Regions from separate parts of the Streptomyces sp. NPDC094032 genome, predicted to be linked through region 2. Evidence: riboswitches for the same ligand, from Rfam matches in the RefSeq annotation. Region 2 holds a riboswitch; the other holds the start of a gene.
The links. A riboswitch is a leader RNA that binds a small molecule or an ion and turns the genes downstream of it on or off. The one in region 2 is predicted to bind S-adenosylmethionine.
Positions count from the first base shown of each region.

Region 1 (10,036 bases), on a different contig from region 2:
GGCGAGCGAGGAGTCGGTGACGATCCGGCGGGCCCGGCCCAGGACCGCCGGCGTGGAGTACGAACGGCGGCTCTCGGCGGGGCTGGTCCAGCAGGCCTTCGCGCAGCGTCTCGCGGGGCGGCTGCGGGCCGCGCTGCCCGTCGCGGAGGAGGCCGTGGAGCTGTGCCGCAGCGTCGCGCGGGCGGAACCGGACACCGCGCGGGCGGCGTTGGCGGACGCCCTGTCGGTGCTGGCCAGGACCTATCTGGAGCTCGCCCGGGCGGCCGACGGCGTACGGGCGGCCGAGGAGTCGGTGGAGATCCGGCGCCGCCTCGCGGACGAGGACCCGGTCTACGAGGCCCGCTGGGCGACGTCCTTGCGGATCCTCGGAGGCTGCCAGTCGGAGGCGGGAGCCCGCGAGGAGGGCAAGCGGTCGGCGGAGGCGGCCCTGGCCATTCTGCGGCGCCTCGCCAGGGAGAACCCGGACGCGCACCTCGACTCCCTCGCGAGCACGCTCAACAACCTGTCCTGGCACCACTGGCGGCTCGGCTCCGACGAGAGCGTGGGGCTGCATCTCATGGAGGAGGCGGTGGCCCTGCGCCGCCGCCTCGCGGTCGGCAACCCCGACACGTACAACGACCTTCTGGCCAACGCGCTGATCAATCTGGCGGCCAGTCAGCAGGACGAGGAGTCGCTGGTCACGCTCGACGAGGCCTGGGACATCCTGTGGAGCCTGCCGTACCGCCTCCCGGGGCACGACTCCGACCTGAGGCTGCTGCACGCGAACCGGTCCGTGACCTTGTGGGAGCTGTCCCGCTGGTCCGAGGCGATCGACGAGGTGACGAAGGCGGTGGACCTCGGCCGTCGGCTGTACGCGGACAACCCTCTCGTGCACGGCGAGCGTTACGCCGCCAGCCTGGAACGGCTGGCCCGGTACCAGCAGGACCTGTTCGGCCGTTCGTACGCGGCGCTCGTCGCGGTCGAGGAGGCCGTGGCCGTCCGCCGCTTCCTCGCCGAACACCACCCCGACCCCGGCCCGTACGAGCCGGACCGTGCCTTCTCCTGCTATCTGCGGGCCTGGTACCTGTGGGCGACGGGCCTGCCGGAGAAGGCGGCGGAGGCGCTCGCCGAGGGGATCGCGCTGTACGAGGGGCGGCTGGCGGCCGGGCACGACGAGGAGCGGCCGGACCTGGCCATCTGCCTGGGTCTCGCCGCGACCCTCAAGGAGGAGGCCGGCCGCGTCTGGGACGCCCTGGACGAGCGCACTCGCGCGGTCGATCTGCTGACCCCGGGCCCGCTGGAGACTCCGGCGGAGAGGCGCCGGCTGGCGGAGGCGTTCCGGGAGCTGGCCGGTCTGGGCGACCGGATCGGCGGTCTCGACCTCTGTCTCTCCGTGCTGCCCGCGATCGGCGAGGCGACCCGCCTCTACGCCGGCCTGCGCGCCGGCGGCCCGCTGCCGCGACGCGACGCGGACGTGGACGCCGCCGCCACCCTCTGGGTCCGGCTCCTGAACCGGGCCGGCCGCCGCGCGGAGGCGGACCAGGTGCGCCTCCGGTACGGGGTGCACACCCCCTGACCTCGAAGGAGTGACGACCATGACGAACGACGAGCAGCAGACCGACCCGGAGCCGCAGGAGGGCGCGCAGGAGGAGCCGCAGTTCATCTACCGCTCCCTGGACGCCTTCGTCACCGAGTACCTGTGCGTGGTCGTCCGGCGGCCCGTGGGCGGCGGACACCTCGCCTGGTGCCCCGAGTGGTGGCAGCACCCCGAGGCCATCGCCCGACTCGCCGCACTCTGGCGCGCGTTCGAGTACCTGAGCCAGGACCCGGGCCTCGGCATGACCAGCTGGTGGCTCCACCACGCCGATCCCCACCTGGCCGCGCTCATGCACCCCGACAAGGGCCCCTTCGCGTACTGCTCGGGCCCCGACGGCCACACCGACACCCTGGGAGAACTCCCGTACGTCCCCTCCCCACCGGAACTGTGGGACAACCCGGCCTTCTCCCTGGACGCCACTCAGCCCTGACGGACCGAGGCCAACTGCGCCAGGAACCACTCCCGCGGCGGCAGCGCCGTGGCCGCCGTCGCCAGGTGCTTGGTGCGTTCGGTGCGTTCGGGGTGGGGCATCGTGAGGGCGGTGTGGAGGGCTTCGGCGGTGGACGTCACGTCGTACGGGTTGACCGTCAGGGCGGACTCGTGGAGTTCCGCGTACGCGCCCGCCTCGCGGGACAGGACCAGGGCGCAGCCCGCGTCGGAGACGACCGGGATCTCCTTGGCGACCAGGTTCATGCCGTCGCGGACCGGGTTGACCAGGGCCACGTCGGCGAGGCGGTAGGCGGCCAGGGAGCGGGTGAAGTCGTCCTGGACCGAGAGCAGGACGGGCTGCCAGTCGGGGGTGCCGTAGTCGGTGTTGATCGCCTCGGCCAGCTCGGTCACCGCCGCCGTGTACGCGCGGTAGACCTCCAGGTCCTGGCGGGACGGGTACGCCGAGGCCAGGTGGACGACCCGGCCGCGCCACTCGGGGTACGTGTCCAGGAGTTCGCGGTAGGCGAGGAGGCCGCGCACGATGTTCTTCGAGAGTTCGGTGCGGTCCACCCGGACGATCGTCCGCAGGCCGCGCGTCTCGGCGCGCAGCTCCGCCAGGCGGGCGTCCACCTCCGGGCGGTGCGCCAGCGCGCGCAGCTCCTCGCCGTCGACGCCCAAGGGGTACGTCGCCACCCGGGTGCCCGGGCCCGCGTACGGGTCGGCCACGAAGGCGGCAGCCCACGCCTCCGTGTGGAAGCCCAGCTCGTCCGCGCCCGCCATGCCCCGGACGAGCTCCTCGTGGAGGTCGTCCGGCAGCATCGACAGATAGGCGGGCGACGCCCACGGCGTGTGCGTGAAGTGCGCGATCCGCAGGTCCGGGCGGAGCGCCCGGAGCAGGCCCGGGACGAGCGCCAGGTGATAGTCCTGGACCAGGACCGCCGCGCCCTCGTCCGCCGCCTCCGCCAGCGTGTCCGCGAACGCCTGGTTGTAGGCCCGGTACGAGTCCCAGCGGCGGCGGAAGGCCGCGTCGAAGACGGGCTCGCGCGGGATGTCGTACAGGTGGTGGTGGAGGAACCACAGCACCGAGTTCGCGATGCCGTTGTACGCGTCGGCGTACACCTCCGGGTCGATGTCCAGCATCCGTACGCCCGGCTCGGCGACGCCCCGGCGCAGGGCCTCGCGGTCGCCGTCGCCGAGCGCGGCGCACACCCACACGCCGCCCTCCGACGCGACGGCGCTCAGGCCCGAGACGAGCCCGCCGCCGCCGCGCCGGGTGTCCAGCGAGCCGTCGTCACGCACGGTGTACGAGACCGGGCCGCGGTTCGATGCCACGAGAACGGTAGCCATGGGGCGAACCTAGCCCGTCCGGTAAACGCTCAAACGTACGGAAACCAGACAGTCTGCGGTCTCAGTCCTCCCTGCGGCCGCGTACCGCCGCCCTCGCCACCAGACCGGTCGCCGCGAGCGCCAGGCCCAGGCCGCCCAGCAGCCACAGCCGCTCGCCGCCCGCGCCCGTCTCCGCCATCGCGCCGCCCCGGGTGCCGCCCTGCGGGCCGGGGTGCGGGGCGGGAGGAGTGGGCTTTGACGTTGAGGGGATGGGGGTGGGGGTGGGAGTGGGGGATTCCGAGGTTGACGGGGACGGGTTCGACGGGGACGGGGTCGAGGGGGACGGGGACGGGTTCTTGGGTGGGGTCACGATCACCGGGGTCGTCGCGCAGGACGGGTCCGTCTCGGCCGGGCCGCAGTTCGAGCGGGGGGATGTGACCTCGACGCTGTTCGGGAGCTTTCCGTCGCCGCGTACCGGGTCGTCGATCTTCACCGAGTACGTGATCGTCGCCTTCTCCCCGGCGGGGATGTCGCCCCGGTACGTGATCCTGGGCGCCGTGTAGTCGACGTCGCCGAGGTCCGCCCGTACATCGCCCTGATACACCGCGTCGTCGAGGTTTGCCGTCAGGTCGTCGCTGAAGCGGGCGTCCGGGTAGTCGAGGTCGCCGATGTTCTCCGCCGTCACCGTGTACGTGACGGTGCCGCCGGGCTTCACCCGCGCGGGGCTCGCCTTCTTGGTGACGCGCAGGTCCGGCACCGGGACGGAGAGGGCCAGCGCCGACGGGACGTAGGTGTCGCCCCTGGTGGTGAAGGTGAGCCGGGCCGAGCGGGCGCCGACCGGGATCGCGTCGGCCGGGAGGTCGAAGGCCTTCGCGTCGATGCTCAGGTTGTTGACCAGCTTCGGGTCGACGGCGCCGTCGTCCTCGCTGACGAAGAAGTTGTCGGTGTTGCCGGTGTGCGCCTCGGTGACGTTCCGGTCGTTGACGAGGAAGCGGTCACCGGGGGTGTTCCAGTCGCCCTCGTACGCGGTGATGCCGGCCCGCACCGTGCCGCGCGTGCGGTGGAAGCCGTCGACGGTGACGGTGGTGGCGGGCGAGGTGGAGCGCTGGAGGACGTGGCCGCCGTAGACGTAGACGTGGCGGCGGGTGGGGGCGTGGGTCGCGTCGGGGCCCGGGAAGGCGTAGACGACGGTCAGGGACCAGCCCGCCACGCAGCCCTTGCCGTTCGGGGCCCAGATGTTCCCGACGGCCACCCGGGCGTCCGTGCCGGTGACGCCCGCGAAGGCGGCGGTGACGTCGGACTCGCCCGTGTAGTAGTGCGGGCCGTTGGTGTCGGCGGGGTCGGTGACCAGGTCGGCGACGGTGACGGGGGTCTCGGGGCCGGTGCCGACTCGGATGCGCGGGGCGGTCGTCGCGGGGGTGCCGGGCGAGGGGACCACATCGGCGCCGGAGATGTCGCAGCGCTTCAGCGCGGCGCCGCTCGGCCCCCGGTAGGTGCCGTCGTTGCCGCCCCAGAAGAGGCGGGCGTACGCGACGGTCGCGCCGGGCGGGATCACCACATGGCCCGTGCTGGAGCCGTGGCCGGCGGTCATGCGCGCGGTGTCGAGCCGCCGCATGTCGAAGGTGTTGTTGTTGTCGGCGCCCTCCCCGGCGGCGGCGGTCGCGCAGCGCGCGGCCAGGTCGGCCGGGGTGGCGGGGCAGCCCATGACGGTGTTGCCGATGGTCTTGAAGTCCCCGTAGAGCGACGCGTCGTACCGCTTGCCGAAGGGCGCGACGACGTCGGCGGCGGCCGGGGCGGCTCCCCCGAGGGAGAGCGACCCGGCCATCAGGCCGAGGGTCGCCAGCAGGATTCCCATTTCATTTTTAAACCGCATGAAACGGAAATTTAGGCAGGAAGGGTCAGTGTCCGGTGTACGCCACGCGGCCGATCCTCACGCCACTCTGCGCCGCGCGTACTCCGCGATCTCCGCCATCGGCGGGCGCTCCTCCGTGTCCACCGGGTACGTGTGCGGCTCGAAGCCGTGCTCGCCCCGCTCGAACTGGGTCAGCCACGGGCGCACCAGATGCCCACGGGAGAGCCGCAACTGCGCCGTCCGGTAGATCGCGGCCGCCATCCGGCCCAGCGCCCGCCCGTCCTGGTGCCGGTGCTTGCGCACCCCCACGTCCACCTGCGCGAGCGCGTCCAGGCCCACCGTGTGCAGCGCGTCGACGAGCAGGCCCAGCTCCACTCCGTAACCGACGGGGAAGGGCAGCCGCTCCAGGAGCGAGCGCCGGGCCGCGTACTCGCCGCCCAGCGGCTGCACGAAGCCGGCCAGTTGCGGCCAGTGCAGATTGAGCAGCGGGCGGGCCACCAGTTCCGTGACGCGACCGCCCTGACCAGGGGTGTCGCCGAGCGGGCGGTCGTACATCGCCTTCACGAAGTCGACGTCCTGGTCGGTCAGGAGCGGGCCGACGATGCCGGTGACGAAGTCCGCGGAGAAGTCCCTGAGGTCCGCGTCCACGAAGCAGACCACGTCCCCGGTCGTCACCATCAGTGACCGCCACAGGACCTCGCCCTTGCCGGGCACGGCCGGTATCCGGGGCAGGATCGCGTCGCGCGCCACCACCCGCGCGCCGGCCTCCGCCGCCACCTGGGCCGTACGGTCCGTGGAGCCCGAGTCGATCACCACGAGCTCGTCCACCAGCGGGACCGCCTCGGTCATCAGCTCGCGGCGGATCACGGAGACGATCGCGCCGACCGTCGCCTCCTCGTTCAGCGCGGGCAGCACCACGCTCACCCGGGTGCCGCGTTTGGCGGCGAGGACGCGCTCCAGCGGGCGGTCGGCAACGGACCAGGACCGCCGGGCCAGCCAGCGCTCCACCTCTTCCAGCAACGTGATCTCCATCTCGCGGATCGGACGACCGTCTCCACCTTCGAAGCCTTCGGTTACAGTCTTGAACAACGCGGATCCCCGATGCATGTCGGGGTGCCGACCGCGTCTCACAATCGAATACCGCTCATCCAGAGGGGCAGAGGGAAACGGCCCGTTGAAGCCCCGGCAACCCTCCAGTCGGTTCTCGTCCTCCAGCGAGGTCCCCGACTAGGGAAGGTGCCAAATCCGTCTCATGACGAAAAATTCGTCATGGGAAAGATGAGGAGAAAGGGCCTCGCCTCCATGGCTGTACAGACCGTCGCACCCGGAACCACCGTCGACCTCGGTCCCGCTTCCGGACTCTCTTGCCGCGAATGCGGCGAAACCTTCGCACTCGGCCCGATCTTCGCCTGCGAACTCTGTTTCGGGCCGCTCGAAGTCGCGTACGAGCTGCCCACCGGTGACCCGGAGGAGCTGCGCAAGCGGATCGAGGCCGGACCCGCCAACATCTGGCGCTACGCCCCGCTGCTGCCCGTCCCGGCCGACGTCGCCGAGAAGCCCAATCTGAACCCCGGCTGGACCCCGCTGGTCAAGGCCGACAACCTGGCCCGCGAGCTCGGCGTCGAGCCCGGCAAGCTGTTCGTCAAGGACGACTCCGGCAACCCGACCCACTCCTTCAAGGACCGGGTCGTCGCCCAGGCCATCGAGGCCGCCCGCGCCTTCGGCTTCACCACCCTCTCCTGCTCCTCCACCGGCAACCTGGCCGGCGCCGTCGGCGCCGCCGCCGCCCGGGCCGGCTTCCGCTCCTGCGTCTTCATCCCGCACGACCTGGAGCAGGGCAAGGTCGTCATGGCCGGTGTCTACGGCGGTGACCTGGTCGCCGTCGAGGGCAACTACGACGACGTCAACCGCTTCTGCTCGGAGCTCATCGGCGACCCGCTGGGCGAGGGCTGGGGCTTCGTCAACGTCAACCTGCGCCCGTACTACGGCGAGGGCTCCAAGACGCTCGCGTACGAGATCTGCGAGCAGCTCGGCTGGGTCATCCCGGACCAGCTGGTCATCCCGATCGCCTCCGGCTCCCAGCTCACCAAGATCGACAAGGGTCTCCAGGAGCTCATCAAGCTGGGGCTGGTCGAGGACAAGCCGTACAAGATCTTCGGCGCCCAGGCCGAGGGCTGCTCCCCGGTCTCGGTCGCCTTCAAGGCCGGCCACGACGTCGTGCGCCCCCAGAAGCCGAACACCATCGCCAAGTCCCTGGCGATCGGCAACCCGGCCGACGGCCCGTACGTGCTCGACATCGCCCGCCGCACCGGCGGTGCCGTCGAGGACGTGGACGACACGCAGGTCGTCGAGGCCATCAAGCTGCTCGCCCGCACCGAGGGCATCTTCGCCGAGACCGCGGGCGGCGTGACCGTCGGCGTCACGAAGAAGCTGGTCGAGAACGGCCTCATCGACCCGACGCTCACGACGGTGGTCCTCAACACCGGCGACGGGCTCAAGACCCTGGACGCCGTGGCCGACACCTCTCAGGCGACCGCCACCATCCGCCCGAGCCTGGACGCGTTCCGCGACGCGGGCCTGGCCCACTGAAAGGTCCGTGAACACATGGCCGTCAACGTCCGCATCCCCACCATCCTCCGCACCTACACCGGCGGTCAGTCCGAGGTGAAGGCCGAGGGGACGACCCTCGCCGAGGTCATCGCCGACCTGGAGAAGAACCACGCGGGCATCGCCGCGCGCGTCCTGGACGACCAGGGCAAGCTGCGCCGCTTCGTCAACGTGTACGTCAACGACGACGACGTGCGCTTCGAGCAGGGCCTGGAGACCGTGACGCCGGACGGCGCGGGCGTCTCCATCATCCCGGCGGTCGCCGGCGGCTGCTGAGCCCCCGCGCGCCCCCGGGCGCACGCCCGTACCCGCCCGCGCTTACCCGCGAGTACCCGTCTCACCTGAATTGCCCCTTCCGCGAGAAGAAGCGGAAGGGGCAATTCTGCATGGTTGAGCGCGATAGAGTTGGGGAAGTCCCCGCCGCTGCTCGTGTCAGACGCATATGAGAATGCGCCCCCGCACGGCAAGAAGTAGCCAAAGCGCCCGTGCCTTGTGTACCTTCTGCGTGCTTTGCCCGGCCCGACTTGACCCGGAATTCAAGGGAATCTCCCCAATTCGCCTTTCCTGGCTGCCCAGAATTCTCGTCCGATTGACCTGTTGCAGAGGGCAGTTGGGCAGATACATTCAGCGGCGGTCGACGCGTTCCGGCGCAGGGTCTGACCCGGGTCCGCGAAGTGCGGTCCCGCGCAAGGGCCAGTAATAGGGGAGTTAGGCATGGCTCAGGGCACCGTCAAGTGGTTCAACGCGGAGAAGGGCTACGGCTTCATCGCGGTCGACGGTGGTGCGGATGTTTTCGTCCACTACAGCGCGATCCAGATGGACGGCTACCGCAGCCTCGAAGAGGGGCAGCGGGTCGAGTTCGAGATCTCGCAGGGCCAGAAGGGTCCGCAGGCGGACATGGTCAAGCTCGCCGGCGCCTGAGCGCGGCGCGATCGGCCACCGACGCACCTCCGTCGAGGGGCCCGCATCCAGACCGGATGCGGGCCCCTCGTCATGTGCGCCCGGCTCGTGCGCCCGGCTCGTGCCTCCTGGGCGCTCCCAGGGGTGACCGATCCTCGGTAGTCGCTTGCACTCGCATGGGGCGAGTGCTAATCATTGGCGTTAGCACTCTGAAGGTGAGAGTGCTTAATCGAGGATCGGGCAGACGAGGCCCGCGGCCAGGTGGGGCAAGGAACCACAGGGCTCGGGGGCCGTCCGTCGCGGGCGTCGGCGCGGTCCAGGAGCGTTATCCACCCCAGTCCGGGAGGACCACTTCACATGGCCAAGATCATCGCGTTCGACGAGGAGGCCCGGCGCGGTCTCGAGCGCGGCATGAACCAGCTCGCTGACGCCGTCAAGGTCACCCTCGGCCCCAAGGGCCGCAACGTCGTCCTCGAGAAGAAGTGGGGCGCCCCCACGATCACCAACGATGGTGTCTCCATCGCCAAGGAGATCGAGCTCGAGGACCCGTACGAGAAGATCGGCGCCGAGCTGGTCAAGGAAGTCGCCAAGAAGACGGACGACGTCGCCGGCGACGGTACGACCACCGCCACCGTCCTCGCCCAGGCGCTCGTCCGCGAGGGCCTGCGCAACGTGGCCGCCGGTGCCAACCCGATGGCCCTCAAGCGCGGCATCGAGAAGGCCGTCGAGGCCGTCTCCGGCGCCCTGCTTGAGCAGGCGAAGGATGTCGAGACCAAGGAGCAGATCGCTTCCACGGCCTCCATCTCCGCCGCCGACACCCAGATCGGCGAGCTCATCGCCGAGGCGATGGACAAGGTCGGCAAGGAAGGCGTCATCACCGTCGAGGAGTCGCAGACCTTCGGTCTCGAGCTTGAGCTCACCGAGGGCATGCGCTTCGACAAGGGCTACATCTCGGCGTACTTCGCGACCGACATGGAGCGCATGGAGGCGGCCCTGGATGACCCGTACATCCTGATCGTCAACTCCAAGATCTCCTCCGTGAAGGACCTGCTCCCGCTCCTGGAGAAGGTCATGCAGTCGGGCAAGCCGCTGCTGATCATCGCCGAGGACGTCGAGGGCGAGGCCCTGTCCACGCTGGTCGTCAACAAGATCCGTGGCACCTTCAAGTCCGTCGCCGTCAAGGCCCCGGGCTTCGGCGACCGCCGCAAGGCCATGCTGAACGACATCGCCATCCTCACCGGCGGCACGGTCATCTCCGAGGAGGTCGGCCTCAAGCTGGAGAACGCGGGTCTCGACCTGCTGGGCCGTGCCCGCAAGGTCGTCATCACCAAGGACGAGACGACGAT
Region 1 is NZ_JBEOUE010000002.1:112,241-122,276, forward strand. Features, by position in the region: gene ABTZ54_RS03475 (trypsin-like peptidase domain-containing protein) at 1-1,555, shown strand, start outside; gene ABTZ54_RS03480 (DUF4913 domain-containing protein) at 1,575-2,006, shown strand; gene ABTZ54_RS03485 (alpha,alpha-trehalose-phosphate synthase (UDP-forming)) at 1,997-3,352, opposite strand; gene ABTZ54_RS03490 (DUF7927 domain-containing protein) at 3,414-5,186, opposite strand; gene ABTZ54_RS03495 (glucosyl-3-phosphoglycerate synthase) at 5,262-6,203, opposite strand; SAM riboswitch class I at 6,325-6,468, shown strand; gene thrC (threonine synthase) at 6,462-7,772, shown strand; gene ABTZ54_RS03505 (MoaD/ThiS family protein) at 7,788-8,066, shown strand; gene ABTZ54_RS03510 (cold-shock protein) at 8,505-8,711, shown strand; gene groL (chaperonin GroEL) at 9,048-10,036, shown strand, end outside.
Region 1: it holds a riboswitch for S-adenosylmethionine, as region 2 does, so the genes downstream of both, thrC (threonine synthase) here and ABTZ54_RS10210 (aminotransferase class V-fold PLP-dependent enzyme) in region 2, are expected to answer to the same signal.

Region 2 (10,036 bases):
GAAGGGTGACCGCGGCGTCCGCCCGGCTCCAGGTGGCGAGCCAGGCGTCCTGCGGGCGGCCGATCAGCAGCAGGACCGGAGGGCAGTGGAAGATCTCGTCCTTGATCTGCCGGCACACGCCCATGCCGCCCGCCGGGACCGCCTCGCCGTCCAGCACGCACACGTCGATGCCGCCCGCGTCCAGCGCCGTCAACACGGCGGGCAGCGTCGCGCACTCGACGAACTCGACCGGGGGAACATCGGCCGCGGGCCTGCGACCCGCCGCCAGGCGGACCTGCGCGCGGGTGTTCGCGTCGTCGCTGTAGACCAGGACCGTGGCGCTCGACTGCATCGTTCCTCCGTGAAGGTGGTCGGTCGTTGCGCGGATGCTACTCCGGTCCACACCCCGTCAACACCCGTTCAACACCTGTTCGAAGGGTGCCGGAACCCGCTTCCGATGGGCCGTTCGGGCAGGACACGCCCCCCGGACACTCCGAACGGCACCCCCCGGAGTGAGGGCGGGATAAGCGACCGACATAATGTCGGTCGTGGCGACAGTAACGACAGTAGAAACAGGGCACGCGCACCCGTCGGTCAATCGACCGAACCTCACCAGCGTCGGAACCATCATCTGGTTGAGCTCCGAGCTGATGTTCTTCGCGGCCCTCTTCGCGATGTACTTCACCCTGCGATCCGTGATGGGCGCCGAGTTCTGGGCGGAAAAGGCTTCGGCCTTGAACCTCCCGTTCTCCGCGACGAACACCACGATCCTGGTGCTCTCCTCACTCACCTGCCAGCTCGGCGTCTTCGCCGCGGAGCGGGGCGACGTGAAGAAGCTCCGGACGTGGTTCATCATCACGTTCGTGATGGGCGCGATCTTCATCGGCGGCCAGGTCTTCGAGTACACCGAGCTGGTCAAGGAGGAGGGGCTCTCCCTCTCCTCGGACCCGTACGGCACGGTGTTCTACCTGACCACCGGCTTCCACGGCCTGCACGTGACGGGCGGTCTCATCGCCTTCCTGCTGGTCCTGGGCCGGACGTACGCCGCCAAGAGGTTCACCCACGAGCAGGCAACCGCCGCCATCGTCGTGTCCTACTACTGGCACTTCGTCGATGTCGTCTGGATCGGCCTCTTCGCCACGATCTACTTGATCAAGTAATCGGGCTCCGCCGCTCCGGCGGACCGACTCATCCAGCAAGCATCGACGCAGAAGATCCTGACACCGGGGTAATCCGTGAAAAAGCTCTCCGCACGACGACGCCATCCGCTGGCGGCGGTCGTCGTCCTACTTCTCGCGCTGGCGGCAACCGGGGGGCTGTACGCCGCGTTCGCGCCCGCGGGCACGGCGAAGGCCGACGTAACCGCCCAGTCCCTCGCCATCGAGGAGGGCCAGAAGCTCTACGCCGTCGGCTGCGCCAGCTGCCACGGCACCGGCGGTCAGGGCACCACTGACGGCCCCTCGCTGGTCGGCGTGGGCTCGGCGGCCGTGGACTTCCAGGTCGGCACGGGCCGTATGCCGGCCCAGCAGCCCGGCGCCCAGGTGCCGAAGAAGAAGGTCATCTACACGCAGGCCGAGATCGATCAGCTCGCGGCGTACGTGGCCTCCCTCGGTGCCGGCCCGATCGTGCCGACCGAGGGCCAGTACAGCCCTGACGGCGCCGACATCGCCAAGGGCGGCGAGCTGTTCCGCTCGAACTGCGCCCAGTGCCACAACTTCACCGGTGAGGGTGGCGCGCTGACCTACGGCAAGTACGCCCCGAGCCTCGAAGGCGTGAGCCCGAAGCACCTCTACGAGGCCATGCAGACGGGCCCGCAGAACATGCCCTCCTTCCCCGACACGACCATGCCGGAGAAGCAGAAGAAGGACATCATCGCCTACGTCCAGGCCGTCAACAGCGACAAGGCCGACAACCCGGGTGGTCTCAAGCTGGGTGGCCTCGGCCCCGTCAGCGAGGGTCTGTTCGCGTGGATCTTCGGTCTGGGCGCGCTGATCGCAGTTGCCATCTGGGTCGCGGCCCACACCGCTAAGGCCAAGAAGTCATGAGTACCCAAGAGAATCCAGAAGAGAACCTGCCGTCCGAGCAGGACACCGCGCACGGCGCGGTGAAGGTCGTCGACGACCCGTTCGCCGACCCGGGCCTCCCGCCCCACAAGCCGCGCATCCAGGACATCGACGAGCGGGCCGCCAAGCGGTCCGAGCGTGCGGTCGCCTTCATGTTCACGCTGTCGATGCTGGCCACGATCGGCTTCATCGCCTCGTACGTGATCTTCCCGGTGGACAAGATCGTGTACATCTGGCCCTTCGGCCGGGTGTCCGCGCTCAACTTCTCCCTGGGTCTGACCCTCGGTGCGGCCCTGTTCTTCATCGGCGCGGGCGCGGTCCACTGGGCCCGCACCCTGATGTCCGACGTCGAGGTCGCCGACGAGCGTCACCCGATGGCGGCCACGCCCGAGGTGAAGGCCAAGGTCATGGCGGACTTCGCGGCCGGTGCCGCCGAGTCCGGCTTCGGCCGTCGCAAGCTGATCCGCAACACGCTGTTCGGCGCGCTGGCCATGGTGCCGCTCTCCGGCATCGTCCTGCTGCGCGACATGGGCCCGCTGCCCGAGAAGAAGCTCCGCTCCACCCTGTGGGCCAAGGGCAAGCTGCTCGTCAACATGAACACGCACGAGCCGCTGCGTCCCGAGGACGTCGCGGTCGGTTCGCTGACCTTCGCGATGCCCGAGGGCCTCACGGAGCACGACGAGAACTTCCAGACCGAGATCGCCAAGGCCGCCCTGATGATCGTCCGGATCCAGCCGGACGACATCAAGGACAAGCGCGAGCTCGAGTGGTCGCACGAGGGCATCGTCGCCTTCTCGAAGATCTGCACCCATGTCGGTTGCCCGATCTCGCTGTACGAGCAGCAGACGCACCACGTGCTCTGCCCGTGCCACCAGTCCACCTTCGACCTGTCCGACGGCGCCCGTGTCATCTTCGGCCCGGCCGGCCACGCCCTTCCGCAGCTGCGGATCGGCGTGAACGACAAGGGCTTCCTGGAGGCGCACGGCGACTTCGATGAGCCCGTCGGTCCCGCCTTCTGGGAGCGCGGATGAGCACTGTGACCAATACGCAGAAGAAGGCACCCGCCGGTGAGCGAGTCGCCGACTGGGCCGACGGCCGGCTGGGGATCTACACCCTGGCCAAGGCCAACATGCGGAAGATCTTCCCGGACCACTGGTCCTTCATGCTGGGCGAGATCTGCCTCTACAGCTTCCTCATCATCATCCTGACGGGCGTCTATCTGACGATGTTCTTCCACCCGTCGATGAACGAGGTGGAGTACGTCGGACCGTACGTCCCGCTCCAGGGACAGCTGATGTCCGAGGCGTTCAACTCGACCATGCACATCTCGTTCGAGGTGCGCGGTGGTCTGCTGATCCGGCAGATCCACCACTGGGCGGCGCTGATCTTCCTCGCCGGCATGTTCGTGCACATGATGCGCGTGTTCTTCACCGGCGCGTTCCGCAAGCCGCGTGAGATCAACTGGCTGTTCGGCTTCCTGCTGTTCTTCCTGGGCATGTTCACCGGCTTCACCGGTTACTCGCTCCCGGACGACCTGCTCTCCGGCACCGGTGTGCGCTTCATGCAGGGCGCGATCCTGTCCGTGCCGATCGTCGGCACGTACCTGTCGATGTTCCTGTTCGGCGGGGAGTTCCCCGGCGGCGACTTCGTCGCCCGGTTCTACTCGGCGCACGTGCTGCTGCTGCCCGGCATCATGCTGGGTCTCGTGGTCGCGCACCTCATCCTGGTGTTCGTCCACAAGCACACGCACTTCGAGGGCCCCGGCCGTACGAACAAGAACGTCGTCGGCATGCCGCTGCTCCCGGTGTACATGGCGAAGGCCGGAGGCTTCTTCTTCCTGGTCTTCGGCGTCATCGCGATCGTCGCGGCCATCGCCTCGATCAACCCGATCTGGGCCCTCGGCCCGTACCGCCCGGACCAGGTGTCCACCGGCGCCCAGCCCGACTGGTACATGGGCTTCGCCGAGGGTCTGATCCGTGTCATGCCGGGCTGGGAGATCAACCTCTGGGGCCACACGCTGGTCCTCGGCGTGATGATCCCGCTGGCGATCTTCCCGGCGGTGCTCGGCGCCATCGCGGTCTACCCGTTCATCGAGTCCTGGATCACCGGCGACAAGCGCGAGCACCACATCGCGCAGCGCCCGCGCAACGCTCCGACGCGCACCGCCTTCGGTGTCGCCTGGATCACCGCGTACATGATCATGCTCGTCGGTGGCGGCAACGACCTCTGGGCCACGCACTTCCACCTGTCGATCAACTCGATCACCTGGTTCGTCCGGATCTTCTTCTTCGCCGGACCGGTCATCGCGTTCATCATCACCAAGCGCATCTGCCTCGGCCTCCAGCGCCGGGACAAGGACAAGGTGCTGCACGGGCGCGAGTCCGGCATCATCAAGCGCCTGCCGCACGGTGAGTTCGTCGAGGTCCACCAGCCGCTCAGCCAGGGCGAGCTGCACCGCCTCACCGCGCACGAGCAGTACGAGGCCGCGGCCCTGCCGCCGGCCGTCGACGAGAACGGCGTGGAGCGCAAGATCGGGCGCATGGAGAAGCTCCGGATCAAGCTCAACAAGGGCTACTACGGCGACGACAACCAGATCGCCAAGCCCACCGCCGAGGAGTACAAGGAGATCACGAGCGGCCACGGCCACCACTGATCCCCTGACCTCCTGAAGCAGGTCGCCACGGCGAGAGCCCCGTCCATTCGATGGACGGGGCTCTTTGCCGTCCCCGGGGCTCGATAGGGTGGGAAGGCATCCACTTCACAGATCACCAGGAGCTGCCATGAGCGCTGCGACCCCCGCTGGAGGACTCGACTCGGCGGGCCGCTCCTGGCCCGCCGTCCTGGACGGCCTGCTGAGCGGCCGCGACCAGAGCGCGGAGGACACCGCCTGGGCGATGGACCGCATCCTGCGCGGCGAGGCCACCGACGCGCAGATCGCCGGCTTCGTCGTCGCCCTGCGCGCCAAGGGCGAGACCGTCGAGGAGATCACCGGCCTCGTCCGGACCATGTACGCGCACGCCAACACGATCGACGTGCCGGGACCGTCCGTGGACATCGTCGGCACCGGCGGCGACGGCGCCAAGACCGTCAACATCTCCACCATGTCCGCGATCGTGGTGGCCGGCACCGGCGCCAAGGTCGTCAAGCACGGCAACCGGGCCGCCTCCAGCGCCAGCGGCGCCTCCGACGTCCTGGAGAAGCTGGGCGTCAACCTGGAGCTCACCCCCCGGCGGGTGGCCGAGGTCGCCGACGAGGCCGGCATCACCTTCTGCTTCGCGGTGAAGTTCCACCCGGCGCTGCGCCATGTCGCGAAGGCCCGCAAGGAGCTGGGCATCCGCACGGTCTTCAACTTCCTGGGGCCGCTCACCAACCCGGCCAGGGTGCGGGCCCAGGCGACCGGCGTGGCCGATCCCCGGATGGCCCCGATCGTCGCCGGGGTGCTCGCCGAGCGCGGCTCCTCGGCGCTGGTCTTCCGCGGCGACGACGGACTGGACGAGCTCACCACCACCGCGACCTCCCGGGTGTGGATCGTCCGGGACGGCGCCGTGCGCGAGGAGTCCTTCGACCCGCGGGACGTCGGCATCGACATCGTCCCCGTGGAGGCCCTGCGCGGCGCCGACGCCTCGTACAACGCCGATGTGGCCCGCCGTCTGCTGGCCGGCGAGACCGGTCCGGTACGGGACGCGGTGCTGCTCAACTCGGCGGCGGCGCTCACCGCCCTCGAACCGGGCGGCGGCACCCTCGCGGAGCAGCTGCGCACCGGCATCGCCAAGGCGGCCGAGTCCCTCGACTCCGGCGCCGCCCGCCGGGCCCTGGAACGCTGGATCGCCGCCAGCAACGCGTAGCCGCGCCAGACCCCCGTACGCAGCCCCGTTCCGAATGCCGGAACGGGGTTGCGTCGTCGTGATCGACTGGCATAGGTTCTGGAACAGGTCATGAGTGACAGCGACAAAGCCCCGGCTAGCTGTCCGGCAACCCTCCGTCCGTGGCGGGGTGCCCCGGGTGAAGACCAGGCCGCACGAGCAGAAGCCTGCGGCAAGCGCGGACCCCTGCGCAGAACCCTGGGGTCCTTGGTCCTCTAGGAGCAGTGTCTCGTGAGCAAGCGAATGCGATAGGGCCTCCGGCCCCCTTCTCCATCAACACCCGTACGCGGCACCCCACTTCGCGCTGCCCTGCGGGCCCTTTCACGCCTTTTCGCGCCCTCTTTCCCGCTGGGAGACACCGTCATGTCCGCATGCCCGAACGCCGCCACCGCCACCGCTTCCGCCGCTTCCGGTGAGGCCGTCGAGTCCGCCGACCCCTGCTGCGCCGCCCCGCTGCCGGTCCTCGGCCGGGACGTCACCGTCCCGCTCGTCACCGGCGGCGAGGTCAGCTACGCGGCGCTCGACTACGCCGCCAGCGCCCCGGCCCTCCAGCGCGTCTGGGACGACGTCGCCGCGTACGCCCCGTACTACGGCAGCGTCCACCGCGGCGCCGGCTACCTCTCCCAGCTCTCCACCGACCTCTTCGAGAACAGCCGCGACACCGTCGCCGAGTTCCTCGACTGCCGCCCCGGCGACCAGGTCGTCTTCACCCGCTCCACCACCGACTCGCTCAACCTGCTCGCCCAGGTGATCCCCGCCGGCTGCGAGGTCTTCGTCTTCGAGACCGAGCACCACGCCTCGCTGCTGCCCTGGCGCGACGCCCGGGTCACCTACCTCAACGCGCCGCGCACGCCGCGCCAGGCCGTCGAGACCCTGGAGCGCGCCCTCGCCGACCGCGACCCCCATGGCCCCGCCCTGGTCTGCGTGACCGGCGCCTCCAACGTCACCGGCGAGCTGTGGCCGGTGAAGGAGCTGGCCGCCGCCGCCCACGCGCACGGCGCCCGCATCGTCCTCGACGCCGCCCAGCTCGCGCCCCACCACCCGGTCTCCGTGCAGGAGTTGGACGTCGACTGGGTCGCCTTCTCCGGGCACAAGCTGTACGCCCCGTTCGGCTCCGGCGTCCTCGCCGGACGCGCCGACTGGCTCCAGGACGCCGAGCCCTACCTCGCGGGCGGCGGCGCCTCCCGCAAGGTGGCCCGCCGGGCCGACGGCGGCGTGGACGTGGAGTGGCACACCACCGCCGCCCGCCACGAGGCCGGTTCGCCCAACGTCATCGGCGTCTACTCCATCGCCTCCGCCTGCAAGGCGCTCACCGAGGCCGGCTTCGACCAGCTCGTCGCCCGCGAGCGGCACCTGATCGCCAAGGTCCGCGAGGGTCTGGCCGAGGTGCCCGAGGTGCGGGTGCTCTCGCTCTTCGGCGACGACGCCCCGCGGGTCGGTGTCATCTCCTTCGTCGTGGAGGGCTGGAACAGCTCCCACTTCGCCGCCGCGCTCTCCGCCGAGTACGGCATCGGCGTCCGCGACGGCCTGTTCTGCGCCCACCCGCTGGTGCGCACCCTGCTGGGCAGCGACCCGCAGGACCCGGGCGAGTGCGGCGCCCCGGAGGCGGCCCCCGGCGAGCGCTCCCTCAACGCCATCCGGGTCAGCTTCGGCGCGGGCACGCCCGACGAGCACGTGGAGCGCTTCGTGGGCGCGGTGAAGCGGCTGGTGCGCGAGGGCGCCCAGTGGAAGTACCGCACCGAGGACGGCCGCTGCGTGCCGGACCGCGGCTGAGCTCCCTCCTCCGTACGAGTGAAGACGGGCGCACACGCGTGAAGCCGGCCTCCCGCGGGGGAGAGGCCGGCTTCACGCGTGTCCTTCGGGGCCCTCAGGACTCCAGGCCGATGGCGAAGGCCGCGTCCAGGTCGTTCTGGGAGTAGGCGCGGAAGGCGACATGGGTGTCGGTGCCCTCGACGCCGGGGATCTTGCTGATCTTCCCGGGGATGACATCGGCCAGGTCGTCGTGGCGCCCCACCCGGACCATGGCGATCAGGTCGTACGTCCCGGTCACCGAGAAGACCTCACTGACGCAGTCGATCGCGGCGATGGCCTCCGCGATCTCGGGAATGCGGTCCACGCTGGTCTTGATGAGCACGATCGCGGTGATCACGGCTGGCTTTCTCCCTCGGTGGCCGCGGCTGGTGGTTTCACTTTAACGCCACCTCTGTACCGGCCCCACGCGTAGAGGAAGCCGAGGGCGAACCCCACCACGTGCGCCAGATACGCCACCCCGGGCCCCGCCCCGGCCGAGCGCGCCGCCAGCCACTGGAGCACGAACCAGAAGATCAGCACGATCCAGGCGGGGAAGCGCAGCGGCAGGAAGAAGAGGAAGGGGAAGAGGCTGGTCACCCGGGAGCGCGGGAAGAGGTAGAGGAAGGCCCCGAGCACCCCCGAGATCGCCCCCGACGCCCCCACCAGGGTCTGCTCGCTGTCCGCGTGCGCGGCGGCGTACCCGAACAGGGCCAGGTAGCCGCAGCCCAGGTAGAACAGGGCGAACTCGGCCGGGCCCATCCGCTCCTCGGCCATCGCGCCGAAGACGTACAGGAACAGCATGTTCCCCAGCAGGTGCAGCCAGCTGCCGTGCACGAAGAGCGCGGTCAGCGGGGTGAGCAGCGCGCGCGGCTGCCCGCTCGTCAGCTCGGCCGGGATCACGCCCCAGCGCTCGAAGTACGCGCTCTGCGCCGCGAGCAGCCGGTCGCCGGTGCCGTACCCCGGGTTGAGCCCCGACACCGGGCTCACGGCGAAGAGCAGGACGCACAGCGCGATGAGGCCGTACGTCACGGTCGGCCCGTTCCGGGCCCCCTGCCACGCGCCGAGGGCCGTGCCCCGCCAGTCGATCATGGACAGATCATGGCGTACCGGGGTCGAACTGGACAGAGTGCCTCGCCGTGCCGCGGGGTACCCGGGAGGCCGTAGGGTTACGGGCAGACTTCCGCAGTCCGACGGCGCACCGCGGTCCCGTACAACCCCGGAATTCCAGGGAAAGCCCAGAAAGAGGCGGCACGATGACGACGGTTCCCCTGCCGACCCCGGAGACCCGCTGGCGTTGCACGCTCTGCGGCAACCTGACCCGATTCGACGTCACGCGGTCCTCCAAGGTCGTCGAGTACGTCCATCTGGACCTCGCCGGAGAGCCCAAGGTCGAGGAACGCGAGGTGGTCAGTGAGACCATCGAGTCGGTCCGCTGCCGCTGGTGCAACGCGGTGGACCAGATCGAACTGGTGGACAGGCCGGGTTCCGCTTCCTGAGAAGCGGCCCGGAAGGGCGACGACAGGGAAGTGGGGTGACGGATCGTGGCGCAGCCCGCGCACGGTGAGGAGCCGACGGCCTCGGCGCACGACGCCGCAGAGGCGCTCGACCGGCCGCTGCCCGAGCCTGTACGGCGCAAGGTGGTCGCGCTGGTCGCGGACGCCTTCGGCGGCCTGACCGTCGCCGAGCTGCCCGCCCCGCTGCGCCAGTACGCCCGCTTCACCGCCTCCCGGCGGGCCAAGTTCGCCGGGAACGCGATGGCGGCCGCCCTGGAGAGCGACCCGCTGTTCCGGCAGCGGATCGGCGAGCGCTTCAAGGAGGCGCAGCCCGAGCTGGCCGGCGCCGTCGAGTCCGGCGCCCCGCCCGCCGCCGCCGACCCCGTCGACGTGGCCGCGGCCGCCTATGTGCTGCGGCCGGCCGGCTGGGGCAAGCTGGTCGCCGCCGCCGGCGAGGAGGCCGAGCGCGCCGACGCCGAGCGCGCCGACGAGGCCGGCCGGCGCGAACTCGACCGGCTGCGCGAGGAGGTCGCGCACGCCCGGGAGCGCACCAGGACCGAGACCGAGCAGCTGCGCCACGACCTGGAGGCGGCCCGCAAGGAAGCCGAATCGCTTCACCGCAAGCTGCGCAGCGCCCAGAGCGACGTGAAGCGCGGCGAGGCGGCGCTGCGGCGCGCCCAGGCCGAGATCGACGGCGCCAGGACCGAGGCCGCCGCGCAGGTCTCCGCCGCCGAGAGCGAGAGCCGGCGGCTCAAGTCCCGGCTCGGCGAGGTCGAGGCGGCCCTGGAGGCCAGCCGGCGCGCCGGCCGCGAGGGCCGCTCGGTGGAGGACATGCGGCTGCGGCTGC
Region 2 is NZ_JBEOUE010000005.1:126,517-136,552, forward strand. Features, by position in the region: gene ABTZ54_RS10180 (DNA-binding transcriptional response regulator) at 1-331, opposite strand, end outside; gene ctaE (aa3-type cytochrome oxidase subunit III) at 519-1,139, shown strand; gene qcrC (cytochrome bc1 complex diheme cytochrome c subunit) at 1,215-2,024, shown strand; gene qcrA (cytochrome bc1 complex Rieske iron-sulfur subunit) at 2,021-3,073, shown strand; gene qcrB (cytochrome bc1 complex cytochrome b subunit) at 3,070-4,695, shown strand; gene trpD (anthranilate phosphoribosyltransferase) at 4,823-5,887, shown strand; SAM riboswitch class IV at 5,974-6,090, shown strand; gene ABTZ54_RS10210 (aminotransferase class V-fold PLP-dependent enzyme) at 6,269-7,678, shown strand; gene ABTZ54_RS10215 (Lrp/AsnC family transcriptional regulator) at 7,773-8,054, opposite strand; gene ABTZ54_RS10220 (rhomboid family intramembrane serine protease) at 8,051-8,785, opposite strand; gene ABTZ54_RS10225 (hypothetical protein) at 8,950-9,192, shown strand; gene ABTZ54_RS10230 (NYN domain-containing protein) at 9,238-10,036, shown strand, end outside.